Regions from separate parts of the Paenibacillus sp. FSL H7-0442 genome, predicted to be linked through region 1. Evidence: predicted binding sites of a transcription regulator. Region 1 holds the regulator's gene; each other region holds the start of a gene.
What was found. Region 1 encodes Rex, which represses fermentation and respiration genes when NADH is low (regulators of the CRP and FNR family bind a similar motif). Its sites were predicted from a motif close to TTGTGAAATATTTCACAA; they were not measured.
Positions count from the first base shown of each region.

Region 2: a site for Rex is predicted at 2,882-2,899, ahead of MHH57_RS21295 (cytochrome ubiquinol oxidase subunit I). Genes of this name have one in related genera too.
Region 3: a site for Rex is predicted at 2,469-2,486, ahead of pflB (formate C-acetyltransferase). Genes of this name have one in related genera too.

Region 1 covers NZ_CP151963.1:3,293,315-3,297,861, forward strand. The annotation lists gene MHH57_RS14330 (DUF5590 domain-containing protein) at 1-503, opposite strand, end outside; gene MHH57_RS14335 (amidohydrolase) at 541-1,842, opposite strand; gene MHH57_RS14340 (redox-sensing transcriptional repressor Rex) at 1,829-2,482, opposite strand; gene dinG (ATP-dependent DNA helicase DinG) at 2,526-4,547, opposite strand, start outside.
Region 2 covers NZ_CP151963.1:4,793,671-4,798,217, reverse strand. The annotation lists gene MHH57_RS21305 (histidine kinase) at 1-916, shown strand, start outside; gene MHH57_RS21300 (response regulator transcription factor) at 909-2,567, shown strand; gene MHH57_RS21295 (cytochrome ubiquinol oxidase subunit I) at 2,970-4,376, shown strand; gene cydB (cytochrome d ubiquinol oxidase subunit II) at 4,363-4,547, shown strand, end outside.
Region 3 covers NZ_CP151963.1:3,447,852-3,452,398, forward strand. The annotation lists gene pflA (pyruvate formate-lyase-activating protein) at 1-122, opposite strand, end outside; gene pflB (formate C-acetyltransferase) at 174-2,435, opposite strand; gene adhE (bifunctional acetaldehyde-CoA/alcohol dehydrogenase) at 2,764-4,547, opposite strand, start outside.

The sequences.
Region 1 (4,547 bases):
TTTACCCCCGTCGCTCCCCCATCTGAAAAACGGTAAAAGGCATAGTAATGATGGCTTCCATCATCGTAAAACAGCTGCCACACATATTCGCCATTGAACACACTCGGCAGGAGGCTTACAATTTTCACACCTGGAAGCTGCTGCTGAATTAGCGCCGTCATTTTTTGCTCGTCGACTCCGTTCTTCAGCAGCTCGGTATGAACACCGCTATTATCTGCGGCAGGTACGTTAGGTTGTCCCTCCACTTTTTGAAAAGGAACCCATACCATTATATTTTCATTCTGTGCATTTTTCCCTTGAACCACCCAATAAACCTGATCCCATACAGACTTCCATGTTTGAGTCGTGCTAACCAGGCCACCTGATTGCTTGGCCTTAATGATAGCGGCATTTTTCTCAGCCACCTGGTCTTGAGTAACATAGGAATAATACCAGAAAATGCTGACCAGGATCAGTATCACGGCCAAAATGGCGACCGCTATCCATTTTTTCTTATTTTTCAAACCCGTGCTTCCTCTCTAAGGGGATGTGACACCTGAATTAGCGCGACAGCAGCCCTTCAAAGGCGGCTTGTGCCTCATGTTTGATACGTTCCTCGTCCATAGTCAGGCATTCGCCGTTTTTCACAACCTGACGACCGTCTACCCACACATGAGCCACGTCCTTGGCGCTTGCAGAGTATACCGCATGGGAAATAAGATCTGTACGCGGCAAGAAATGTGCCTGATTCAGATCCAACGCGATAAAGTCAGCCTTGTTGCCTGCTGCCAACGCTCCTACTTCTTTTAAACCAATCGACTTTGCACCGTATTCTGTTGCCAGACGCAGCGCTTCACTTGCAGGAACTGCCGTAGGGTCACCGGATACACCCTTGTGAATAAGTGCTGCCAGACGCATTTCCTCGAACATATCCAGGTTATTATTGCTGGCAGGACCATCCGTTCCGAGAGAAACCGTAACCCCTGCACGCAGCAATTCAGGCACTCTTGCCACACCACTTGCCAGCTTCAAGTTGCTGCCAGGATTGTGGGAAACCGCTACACCACGTTCTGCCAGTAAAGCTATTTCTTCGTCGTTCAAATGAACGCCATGGGCAACAAGCGAAGGACGGGAGAAAAAGCCAAGCTTATCCAAGTGTGCAACCGGACGCAAACCGTAGTCGCGTACGTTTTGCTCTACTTCGGCGATCGTCTCAGACATGTGCGTATGCAGTGGCAAGTCCAGATCATGCGCAGCTTGTACGAATTTTTCAATAAACGCAGGTGGACATGTATATGGCGCGTGCGGAGACATCATCGTAGTAATACGCCCGTCTGCTTTACCGTGCCAGTTACGTGCAAAAGTCACGGCCTCTGCCAGCTTGATTCGCTGTTCTTCCTCCGAACATAGTCCAATTGCTCCACGCATCAGACTTGCACGAATACCTGACTCTTCAGCCACACGAGCCACTTCATCCATATGATCGTACATATCGAGGAAGGTTGTTGTTCCACCTTTCAGCATTTCCAGCACAGACAAGGACGTACCCCAGTACACGTCTGTAGAAGTAAACTTGGCTTCCATAGGCCACATTTTTTCTTGAAGCCATACTTGAAGTGCCAAATCATCTCCATGCCCACGCAGTAGAGACATCGCCGCATGACCATGAGTATTGATCAGACCAGGTAAAAACAATAGCCCTTTACCATCGATCGCTTCCGTCTCTTCCTCACCCGCAGGCAAGGTTTCGCCAATATAAGTAATACGACTATCCTCCACAATCATAAAACCATGGACTACCCCTGCTTCTGGTCCATTTATGGCAAAAGATCCGTTTTTAATCATCCATTTATTCACTGTCATATTGGGTTTCTTCCTTTCCGTCCTCCAAATAATAAGCGAGGCTAAGCAAATCAGTTGTAAAGTCTGTGGCATGAATCCGAATGTTGGCTGGTGCCTTGAGAGTAGTCGGTGCAAAGTTCAGGATCGCTCCAATTCCGCTCTCAATAAGCCTGTCAGCCACGTGCTGTGCTTCAAAATCAGGTACGGTAATAATCCCGATTCGAATGTGTTTTTCTTTCACAGTCGCTTCCAGTTCATCCATCGGTTGCACGACCAATGTATTGATCTTGGTTCCTACCTTATCCGGAAACGCATCAAATACCGCTACAATCTTCATATTGTCTTTTAAATAAGCGTTATAATTCGAAAGGGCTTGCCCCAGATTACCCGCTCCGACCAATACTACATTAATTTGTTGGTCGATTTTCAGGATATGGCGTATTTTCTCAATGAGATAAGAAACATCATAACCAATACCCTTCCGACCAAAATCTCCAAAATAAGCAAGATCTTTACGGATTTGGGCCGGGTTCAAATCTAGCCTCTGTCCCAACTCTTGAGAAGAGACCGTAGCCACCTCCCGTTTGTGCAGTGCATTCAGATAACGTAAATATACGGGTAACCTCCGTACGACAGCCTCTGAAATTTTATCTGATTTCATACTTGCTCCCCCTAATTGTAACGAACATACTTATGTCCGTCCGTTATGCCTCTGTCTCCGGGGCGGATTGGAGCCATTCGGCGATGCGGGGCACCATTTGCTCCGATGGCATATGCTCCATTTTTGGTCCCGGTAACGAGTACAAAAAGTGCTTTCCGTAATAGGATTCAATCACACGCGTATCATAAACGATAACGACCCCGTGGTCGTTCGCTGTACGTACCAACCGACCAAATCCCTGTTTGAAGCGAATGACCGCTTGCGGTACAGACAGCTTCATAAATGGATTCTTCTTCTGCTGCTGGAGCAGTTCGCTTTTTGCCTCCAGCAGCGGGTGATTCGGCGGTTGAAACGGCAAGCGAACAATGGCTAGACAAGTCAGAGCCTTCCCCGGAATATCGACGCCTTCCCAGAAACTGCTGGTCCCCAGCAATACAGAAGCTTTCGCTTCCTGAAACCGGCGGGTTAGCTTGCTGCGACTTCCACTGTCCACACCTTGTCCCAGCACAGTAATTTCGCTGGATGCTAAGGCCTCTTTGAGCGGCTCATACACTTGCCGGAGCATCCGATAGGACGTAAACAGAACGAGCATTCTCCCACGTGTCGCCTGAGCAGTCGCTCCTAGAGAGCTAACGAGCATATCTACAAAATGCGCATCTCCTACACTGCCCTTCACACTTGGGAAATCCCGTGGAATAACCAGCAACACCTGATCCCTGTAATTAAAGGGTGACGGGAGCTGCGAAGTCATCAGCCGCTCTTGATCTGCGGCCTCCTGTAAGCCGAGCTGATCGATCATGTACTGAAACGACTTATCTACCGACAAGGTAGCAGAAGTCAGAATAATGCTTCTTTTTTTGTCAAAAAACATTTCTTTCAACTGGCGGCTCACATCGACGGGTACCGCATAAAATTGCAATGATTTACTACGGAATTGCCCGCTCGCCTCGAGCCAGTATACGGTTGTTTCATCATCGAGTCGGATAAAAAAGCGCAAATTTTCTCGAATCCCCGCCAAATCCTTGAGCAGACCCGTGATATCTGTAATAAGGCTATCCGCCGCATAATCGTCATGTTCTTCCTTGACGTCCAGCATCAGCTTGTCGCCCTTGCGCAAAATTTCGCTCATTGTTACATATAGCTGATTTTCCAAAGCTCCCGCCTGATCCCACTTTGCAGGCTTGGCCGAAGGTTTGAGACGGGAAGAAAACTGTCCTGTTTCACCCGGTGTCGCATCACTTCGCTCCGGCAACATGCCAAACAGTTTGTCGCTTAGCAGGTCCCAAGTTTCCTTCACCTCTAACACGAGCGGATACAGCTGATCAATGGTTGAGGCCCAATCTGCCGACTTCTCGTGTCCCGATTTCGCCAACTGTTGACGAAGTGAAGGCAGTTGTCCATTCTTGCTGTCTTTGAACAGTCGCGTCAGTGTATGCACGAGTGTGAAATATTTCATATGCATACCTAGGTGTTTACCAGCTACTTCCTCCAGGTGATGGGCTTCATCTATCACCAGATGTTCATAGCTCGGCAATAACTGATGACTGGCTTTGACGTCTGTGAACAACTTAGAATGATTCGTAATAACAACATCCGCTATTCCTGCTTCATGGCGTGCACGATGATAATAACATTTGCGGAACCATGGGCAAGAACGACCAAGACAGGACTCTGAATCACTCGCCACCGTTTCCCAGAAATCCCCTCCACGGTTGCTCAGATTCAGTTCTTCATCATCACCGGTTTCTGTTAGCGTCAACCAGACGATCATCTGAGCCGCTGTAATTAAATCTTCCTTCGGTGTCGCGAAGTCTCTTCTATTTATTTTATGTTCAAACTTACGCAGACACAAATAATGTCCCCGACCCTTGAAAATAGCAGCCCGGAACGGAAACGGAATCACCTTGGTCAGCATCGGAATGTCGCGCTCGCGTAATTGCTCCTGCAGGTTGATCGTATGTGTACTCACCATAACGCGCTGTCCCTTTTTCACACTGTGATACAGCGATGGGAGCAAATAACCCAGGGACTTCCCTGTTCCTGTACCTGCTTCAATCAGCAGATG
Region 2 (4,547 bases), 1.5 Mb from region 1:
AATCAGTCTGATTGGTGCTTTATGTGTCCTTGCAGTGCTGATTATGGCACTGATTCTGATCACCATCATTTCCTGGCTGATTACCAAACGCCTTCAGCGGTTGAGCTATGAGCTGGGTAAGGTAGCCGCGGGCGATTTTCATGTGGTATCGAGTGTGGAGGGAAGGGACGAGATCGGGGATTTATCCCGCCGTTTCAACTATATGGTGAGTAGTATTCGCCAACTCATGGCGCAGGTCTATGAGACGAGTGAGCACAACAACAGGCTGGAATTGGCACAAAAGGATATCAAGTTAAAAATGATGGCCAGCCAAATTAATCCACACTTTCTGTTTAATGCATTAGAATCTATTCGAATGAAAGCACATCTGAATGGGGAAGCGGAAATTGCAACGACGGTGCGTTTGCTTGGCAGGCTGATGCGCCGGAATCTGGAGATTGGCAGTGGTAAAACGACGGTACTACAGGAGCTGGATATGGTGCGATCCTATTTGCAAATTCAGCAGTTCAGATTTGGAAATCGCTTGATCTATGAAGTGAATTTGGAAGAAGATGCGACGGACATGTCGATTCCTCCCTTAATCATACAACCGCTGGTGGAAAATGCGGTCATTCATGGACTGGAAAATAAGGAAGAGCCGGTTACCGTGAAGGTAAATATTGCAATAGAACAAAGAAAGTTGAAAATTAAAGTAGAAGATGACGGGATCGGCATGGAAGCTGGGCAACTGACCCGTCTGCTAGCTCGGATCAGGGGGACGGATGAGCCAGAAGGGAGCAGTATTGGCCTGCGTAATGTACATCAACGTCTGACATTGATGTATGGTGAACGTTATGGATTGCATATTGAAAGCGCATTACAAGTAGGAACAACCGTATACTTTTCCATACCAAGGGAGGAAGAGTCGAATGTATAAAGCGATGATTGTAGATGACGAGCCAGCGATTCGTGAAGGATTGTCCTCCATTATTGACTGGGGGGATTGTGGCTTCCGTATTGTCGATACGGCAGGGAATGGACGCGAGGCTCTGGATAAGTTCGGAGAGCATCGGCCGGAGCTAGTCATTGTAGATATTCGTATGCCCGGGATGAGTGGACTGGAGGTTATACGTAGTATACGTGAAAAGAACGGGGAGCCGTATCATTTTCTCATATTAAGCGGATATGCAGACTTTGATTATGCACGGCAAGCCATGGGCTTCGGAGTAGATGGCTATCTACTGAAGCCAGTTGATGAGGAAGAAATGACGACAGAGTTGAAGCGGGTACGGCAAAACATTGAGGATGAGAAAGAAGTCGGCAAATGGGGAAGTCCGCCTTCTCATGAGCGTAATTGGATCGAAGCTCTATTGTTTCCGGTTCATCGAGAGTATACTCGTAATGCTGTAGAAAGCAGCGATTCTCTGCACAGAGCATCCAAGCAGGCTGAACATCAAAGCGGTAACGGAAAATATGGACAACAGCCAGCGTTACCAGACTTGGACTGGAGTAGCTATCAGGTTATTCTGCTGGATTTACGTATACCTGACTGGGATCGGCAAGCCCGGCAGTCGGCAGCAAAGCAGCGACTAACAGAAATGTGCCATGAGCAAGGCAGAGGTATCGTGTTTGAGGCTGGAATATATATGGGTCTTTTGCTTCCCGCCACGTTAAAAACGGAGAGAGATGCTGTTCAGTTACTAGCTGCTTGGCGACAGGAGCTAAAGGCGTGGGCTACGGAAATTTATGTGGCTGCCGGTGATCCTGTAGCCAGTCTTAGCGACATTCCCAGATCTTTTGAGCAGGCACTACGATTGTTAGAGCGTACGTTTTTGTTCCGGGCAGAAAGAGTCATGCTTTCCGGAGACCTACACAAATTGGAGACAGTCGAGACTGAAATGAGTGGAACGTCTGATAGTGCCACAGATGATCCCCTACGTTATGCAGAAAAGCTGTACTATGCGCTAGATATGGCTAATAGTGAAGCTGCAACCCGTGTCATTAAGGAAATGGAAGGCCAATTTCCACGGATTTATCGTACAGAATCCGCAATCAAGGCGGCGTTCGCCCAAACATTCACACTGGCGTTGAACAAGTATGCAGCCGGACAGGATCACAGCCGAACCGTGCTGGAGGAGCACTCCAGCTTTATAACCGATGTATATGCTTATTCCACATTGGGCGAGCTGGTGGATCACTCGCTGGAGCATGTGTTGCAATGGATTGGACAGACTGATCCCGGTGGCAAGGACATCATCATGAAACAAATGATTGACTTTATTCATAGTCATTATGATGAAAATTTGCGATTGGAGTTACTGGCAGATATGTTTAATTACAATAGTGGCTATTTGGGCAAATTGTTCAAAAGTCATACTGGCGAGGCCTTTAATGCCTACCTGGATAAGGTGAGGATTGAGCGAGCAAGGGAGTTGCTTGCACAAGGAATTAAGGTACACCAGGTGGCGGAACGCGTAGGGTATGCGAACGCAGATTATTTTCATAGTAAATTTAAAAAGTATGCTGGAATGTCACCTTCCTCCTATCGAAATCGGGTTCAAAAGAACGGAGGAACAGATGGCTGTTGATAGAATCCTAGGTATAACGCTATGAAGTCTCTCTTGCAGATGTCGGAGGTACAACCTCCGAACGAAGAGAGGCTTTTTTTGCATGATGAAAAAAGATAGATCAATAGGAAATGTCACATTTATTATGGGATTTAGGCTGTTTTCATCAAATCGCCATCGTTATGACACAGCTTTGACACGATGTTCACATTTTCGATTCTATTTCATTTAAATTTATTCTATATAATGGGGATAATCTGAAGCCGGATCATGACACCATGGTGAAGGTAGTTGAGTGAGTCATTTTCTAAAAGGTGACCGCTGCATATGTAAGAATGTGAATACTGTCACAAATGTAGAAGACTTCAGATTACAGACACTATAAATCAATGTTAAGAGAAGTACAGGGGGAGGAGCAACATCATGGACGTATTGGATTTGGCACGGTTGCAGTTTGCAACCACAACGATTCTTCACTTTGTTTATGTGCCGATCTCCATTGGATTGTCGTTATTGGTGGCAATTATGGAGACTATGTATGTTATTAAGAAAAATGACTTGTACAAGAAAATGGCTCAATTCTGGGGAACGTTTCTGCTGATTAACTTTGCACTGGGCGTAGTCACCGGGATTTTGCAAGAATTTCAGTTCGGGATGAACTGGTCGGACTTTTCCCGTTTTGTGGGTGATGTATTTGGTACGCCGCTGGCGATTGAAGCGCTGCTTGCATTTTTCCTGGAATCGACCTTTATCGGATTATGGGTATTCGGTTGGGAAAGATTGTCCAAAACGGTCCATTTAATCTGTATGTGGTTGGTATCTATCGGTACGATGTTATCGGCATTGTGGATTCTAGCTGCTAATTCATTCATGCAGCGTCCAGTAGGATATGAGATTCAAAATGGACGTGCAGAAATGAAAGATTTTGCTGCTCTGCTAACGAATGAACAACTGTTATGGGAATTCCCACATACATTGTTTGCTGCTTTTGCGACAGGAGCATTTCTGATCGCGGGTATCAGTGCATGGAAGCTGATGCACAAAAAGAATATGGACTTTTTTAAACCTTCTTTTAAATTGAGTATTATTGTTGCCTTAATCAGTGCCATTGCTATTCCTTTGTTTGGTCATGGACAGGCTCAATATTTGGTGAAAACACAACCGATGAAGATGGCTGCCAGTGAGGGATTATGGGAGAACAGTGGTGACCCCGCTCCTTGGACCGTTATCGCATGGATTGATCCTGGAAACAAGGGAAATACCTTTGAGATTAAAGTTCCTTTTGCTTTGAGTTTTCTATCCTATAGTAAATTTACCGGCTCTGTGCCTGGTATGAATGAGCTGCAAGCCCAATATGAAAAAACGTATGGTCCGGGCGATTATATCCCGCCAGTACGTACCACGTTTTGGAGCTTCCGCATTATGATTGCGGCTGGATGTGGCATGATTGCACTCGCCTTATACGGGGCTTACCTGACGTTCCGTAAAAAGCTGGAAGGTTCACATCGCTGGTTCTTCCGTCTGATGATATGGGGGATATCCCTTCCATTCATTGGGAATACTTCAGGTTGGATCATGACTGAAATAGGTCGCCAACCGTGGACGGTATTTGGTTTGCTTCAAACGAAAGATTCTGTTTCGCCTACCGTTGTGGCAGGAGAAGTGCTATTCTCGTTCATCTCATTTACTACATTGTATTTAATTTTAACAGGTGTGCTGGCGTTTCTGTTTTACCGTACGGCTCGTAAAGGTCCAGATATTGAGCCACATCAGCAAACGGTAATTCATGATCCTTTTGCTCAAGGGGGTGACACCATTGTCGCTAAATGATTTATGGTTCTTATTGATCGCTGTGCTGTTTACCGGCTTCTTTTTTCTGGAGGGCTTTGATTTTGGCGTAGGAATGGCCACAGGATTGGTGCCGCGTAACGACCAACAAAAACGTTTGATGATCAATACGATTGGTCCATTCTGGGATGCCAACGAAGTGTGGCTGATTAC
Region 3 (4,547 bases), 150 kb from region 1:
GTGTCCGGATTATGGCAATACTGACATTTCAACAAGCATCCTTGCATAAAGAGCACGAAGCGGATGCCGGGACCATCGACGGTCCCGAAGGTTTCCAATGAGTGTATGTGTCCTTTCAACATGTTGCATCATCCTTCCCGCATCCGCTATGCGTGCGTCATTGTAATACTTATTTACATTGTACCGTGGAAAGTACGGTTAATAACATCCAATTGTTGTTCACGAGTCAGCTTGATAAAGTTAACGGCATAACCGGAAACACGGATCGTCAGCTGTGGATAGTTTTCTGGGTGTTCCATTGCATCCAACAGTTGTTCGCGAGCAAACACATTGACATTCAGATGATGTGCGTGGCTTCCAAAATAGCCATCCATCATCGAAACAAGGTTTGTTTTGCGTGTTTCTTCTTCTTTACCCAGTGCTTTAGGCACGATAGAGAAGGTGTTCGAGATACCATCCAGACTGTGTTCATAAGGCAATTTGGCTACGGAACTCAGAGATGCCAAAGCACCTTTTTTATCACGGCCGTGCATTGGGTTTGCCCCTGGTGCAAACGGTTCGCCTGCTTTACGTCCATCCGGTGTTGTACCTGTTTTCTTACCATACACCACGTTAGAAGTAATAGTCAGTACAGATTGAGTAGGAAGCGCATTACGATAAGCTTTATGCTTGCGAATCATGCTCATGAAGCTCTCTACCAGTTCCACAGCGATGTTATCTACACGGTCATCGTTGTTACCGTAGCAAGGGTATTCGCCTTCAATTTCAAAGTCAACAGCAATCCCTTTTTCGTTACGGATTGGTTTAACTTTTGCAAATTTAATGGCACTCAAGGAGTCGGTAGCAACTGACAGACCCGCAATACCACAAGCCATGGTGCGGAGAATATCACGATCATGCAACGCCATTTCAATGCGTTCGTAGCTATATTTATCATGCATGTAGTGAATAACATTCAAAGTGTTCATATACAGTTTGGCCAACCATTCCATCATAGGTTTGAAGCGACTCAACACTTCTTCATAATCCAGAACTTCACCTGTAATGGCTGGGAATTCAGGCCCTACTTGGACGCCAGATTTTTCATCTTTACCACCGTTAATTGCATACAGCAGAGCTTTAGCCAAGTTAGCACGAGCACCAAAGAATTGCATTTGTTTACCGATTTTCATTGCCGATACACAACAAGCAATACCATAGTCGTCTCCATAAATCGGACGCATCAGATCGTCATTCTCGTACTGAATGGAGCTAGTTTCAATAGAAACTTTCGCACAATATTTTTTGAAGCCTTCAGGCAATTTTTCCGACCACAGTACAGTCAGGTTCGGTTCCGGTGCAGGTCCCAGATTGTAGAGGGTGTGCAGGAAACGGAAGCTGTTTTTAGTTACCCGAGTTTCTCCAGTTACGGACATACCACCAATGGACTCAGTAACCCAAGTTGGATCTCCACTGAACAGTTCATTATAGTCAGGTGTGCGCAAGAACTTAACAATACGCAATTTCATAACAAAATGATCGACCAGTTCTTGAGCTTGTTCTTCTGTCATTGTACCCTCTTCCATATCACGTTGAGAGTAAATATCAAGGAAGGAAGATACACGTCCTAAGGACATTGCTGCACCATTTTGTTCTTTGATTGCTGCAAGATATCCAAAATATACCCATTGGAAAGCTTCTTTCGCATTGTTAGCAGGTTTTGAAATATCAAAACCGTGCTCAGCAGCCATTTGTTTCAGTTCATTCAAAGCACGAATTTGCTCGGAAATTTCCTCACGCAGACGAATTACGTCTTCTTCCATGGAATCAACTTCAAGGCTTTTCAGTTGCAGCTTTTTATCTTGGATCAAGAAGTCTGCACCGTATAAAGCTACACGACGATAGTCACCGATAATACGACCACGGCCGTATGCATCTGGCAGACCAGTAATGATACCAGCTTTACGAGCCGCTCTCATTTCATCTGTATAAGCGTCAAATACACCTTGGTTGTGAGTTTTACGAATATGAGTGAAGATATCAATGATACTTTCTGGCACTTCAAAACCATAGGCTTTGCAAGCGTCGATCATCATTCGAATTCCGCCAAACGGCTGTAAAGAACGTTTGAATGGAGCATCTGTTTGTACACCGACAATTTGCTCTTTATCCCGGTCTAGATAACCCGGTTTATGTGAAATAATAGTGGATGGCGTATTCACGTCTACATCAAGCACGCCGCCGTTTGCCAACTCTTTTTTGGTAAGATCGGATACAATATCCCACAATGCAGTTGTGTTGGCCGTAGGACCAACCAAAAATTCTTCATTGCCAACATAAGGTAAGATATTGGTTTCAATAAAATCGTTGACGTTGACTTCTTTAGTCCATTTGCCTTTTTTAAAACCTCTCCAGCCAGATTGTTGCTCTTGTAATTCTCTCTCAATCACCGACATGTAAATCCCTCCAAATTGTTTGGTCTTCCGGACTTGTGATTTTTTTCACGATAAAGCTATTTCTTGAGCCCGGCCTGTTCACCGATGCCTTACGCTCAGTGTCGGGACCTTTCTTACACCCTTATTGTAGAATAATGATAGAGTGTAGTATGTGACAAAAATCACAATATGAGTGATTTTTGTCACTTTATTTTCCCTAGCTTCGCGCCTATATCCTTAGCCTTGCCGTTCACCTCCCTTCCCAAACCAACAGGCCCTCTATATAGAGAGCCTGCATCGGTATTGAACGAGAAAATGCTTTTTCACAAGCCTCTTCTTACCTATTATATTATTGGTCAAAACGTCCGTAGAAGGCATTGCGATAGACATCAGCCAACTCAGTAACCAGTGGCAACTTAGGATTCGCAGTTGTACATTGATCTTCAAATGCGCGGTCAGCCAGATAATCTACACGTGATTCGAAATCTTTCGCATCGAAACCGATTTGTTGGAACGATTCCTCGATACCGAGTGTTTTGTTCATTTTACGGATCGCTTCGATCAAGCTGTTAACCCCTTCTTCGGTGGTGCGTGCAGGCAGTCCCAGTATGCGCGCGATTTCTGCATAACGCTCATCCGCAACAAAGTGCGAATATTTAGGGAACGAAGCAAATTTTGTCGGTTTTTTCGCATTATAACGAATAACGTGCGGCATCAAAATGGCATTCGTGCGGCCATGCGCTGTATGGTATTGTCCACCCCATTTATGTGCAAGACTGTGGTTAATGCCCAAGAATGCATTAGCAAACGCCATACCAGCAAGTGTGGAAGCATTATGCATTTTTTCACGAGCCAGCTTATCACCGGTCAGAGCCGATTGTTCTAGGTATTGGAATACCAATTGAATGGCTTTAATTGCCAGACCATCTGTGTAGTCATTAGCCATTACGGACACGTAAGCCTCGATAGCATGTGTCAGAACGTCCATACCTGTGTCCGCTACAGCTGTTTTAGGCAGCGAATATACAAACACTGGGTCAATAATTGCCACATCAGGAGTCAACTCATAGTCAGCCAGTGGGTACTTCGTGTCGCCCAGGTTTTTGTCCGTAATTACTGCGAACGATGTAACTTCGGAACCTGTACCCGATGTTGTAGGGATAGCTACAAATTGTGCTTTTTGGCCCAGACGTGGGTACTTGTAAATCCGTTTACGGATATCCATGAATTTTTGTTTTAAGTTATTGAAATCAGTATCTGGATATTCATAGAACATCCACATGCCTTTAGCGGCATCCATTGGCGAACCGCCGCCCAGTGCGATGATGCAATCCGGTTGGAAACGTCTCATCATTTCAGTACCACGTTCTACCGTAACTGTCGATGGATCTGGCTCTACTTCAGAGAACACTTCGATAGCTACTGGTGTTTGGCGCTGATGCAGATAATGAATAACACGATCTACATATCCCAGTTGTACCATCATAGGGTCTGTGATAATAGCTACACGTGTGATATCAGGCATTTTAGCAAGATACTGTGTCGAATTTTTTTCAAAATAGATTTTGGAAGGTACTTTGAACCATTGCATATTCACCGTCCGTTTCGCCACCCTTTTCACATTAATCAGATTGACTGCCGATACGTTCGACGAAGTCGAGTTACGACCGTACGAACCGCAACCAAGTGTCAACGAAGGAAGATTGGTGTTGTAAATGTCGCCAATCGCACCATGTGTGGAAGGTGCATTTACAATGATACGTCCTGTTTGCAAACGGTTTGCAAACCGAGCGATAACATCCTCATCGTTCGAATGAATAGCGGACGAGTGACCCATGCCCCCGAATTCCACGACTTCAGCAGCGCGTTGAATACCTTGTTCCGCATTTTTTACTTTATAGCAAGCCAATACAGGACTCAATTTTTCCGCAGACAATGGGAATTTTGTTCCTACCCCTTCAATCTCAGCGACCAAAATTTTAGTTCCTGTTGGTACTGTAATACCACTCATTTCAGCAATTTTCACAGCAGACTGCCCGACAATAGCTGGGTTCACTGCACATTTCTCGACATTCATAGCTCCTTGAGTGAGCTTAGCTGCTTCTTCTTTATTTACAAAATAGCAACCGTTAG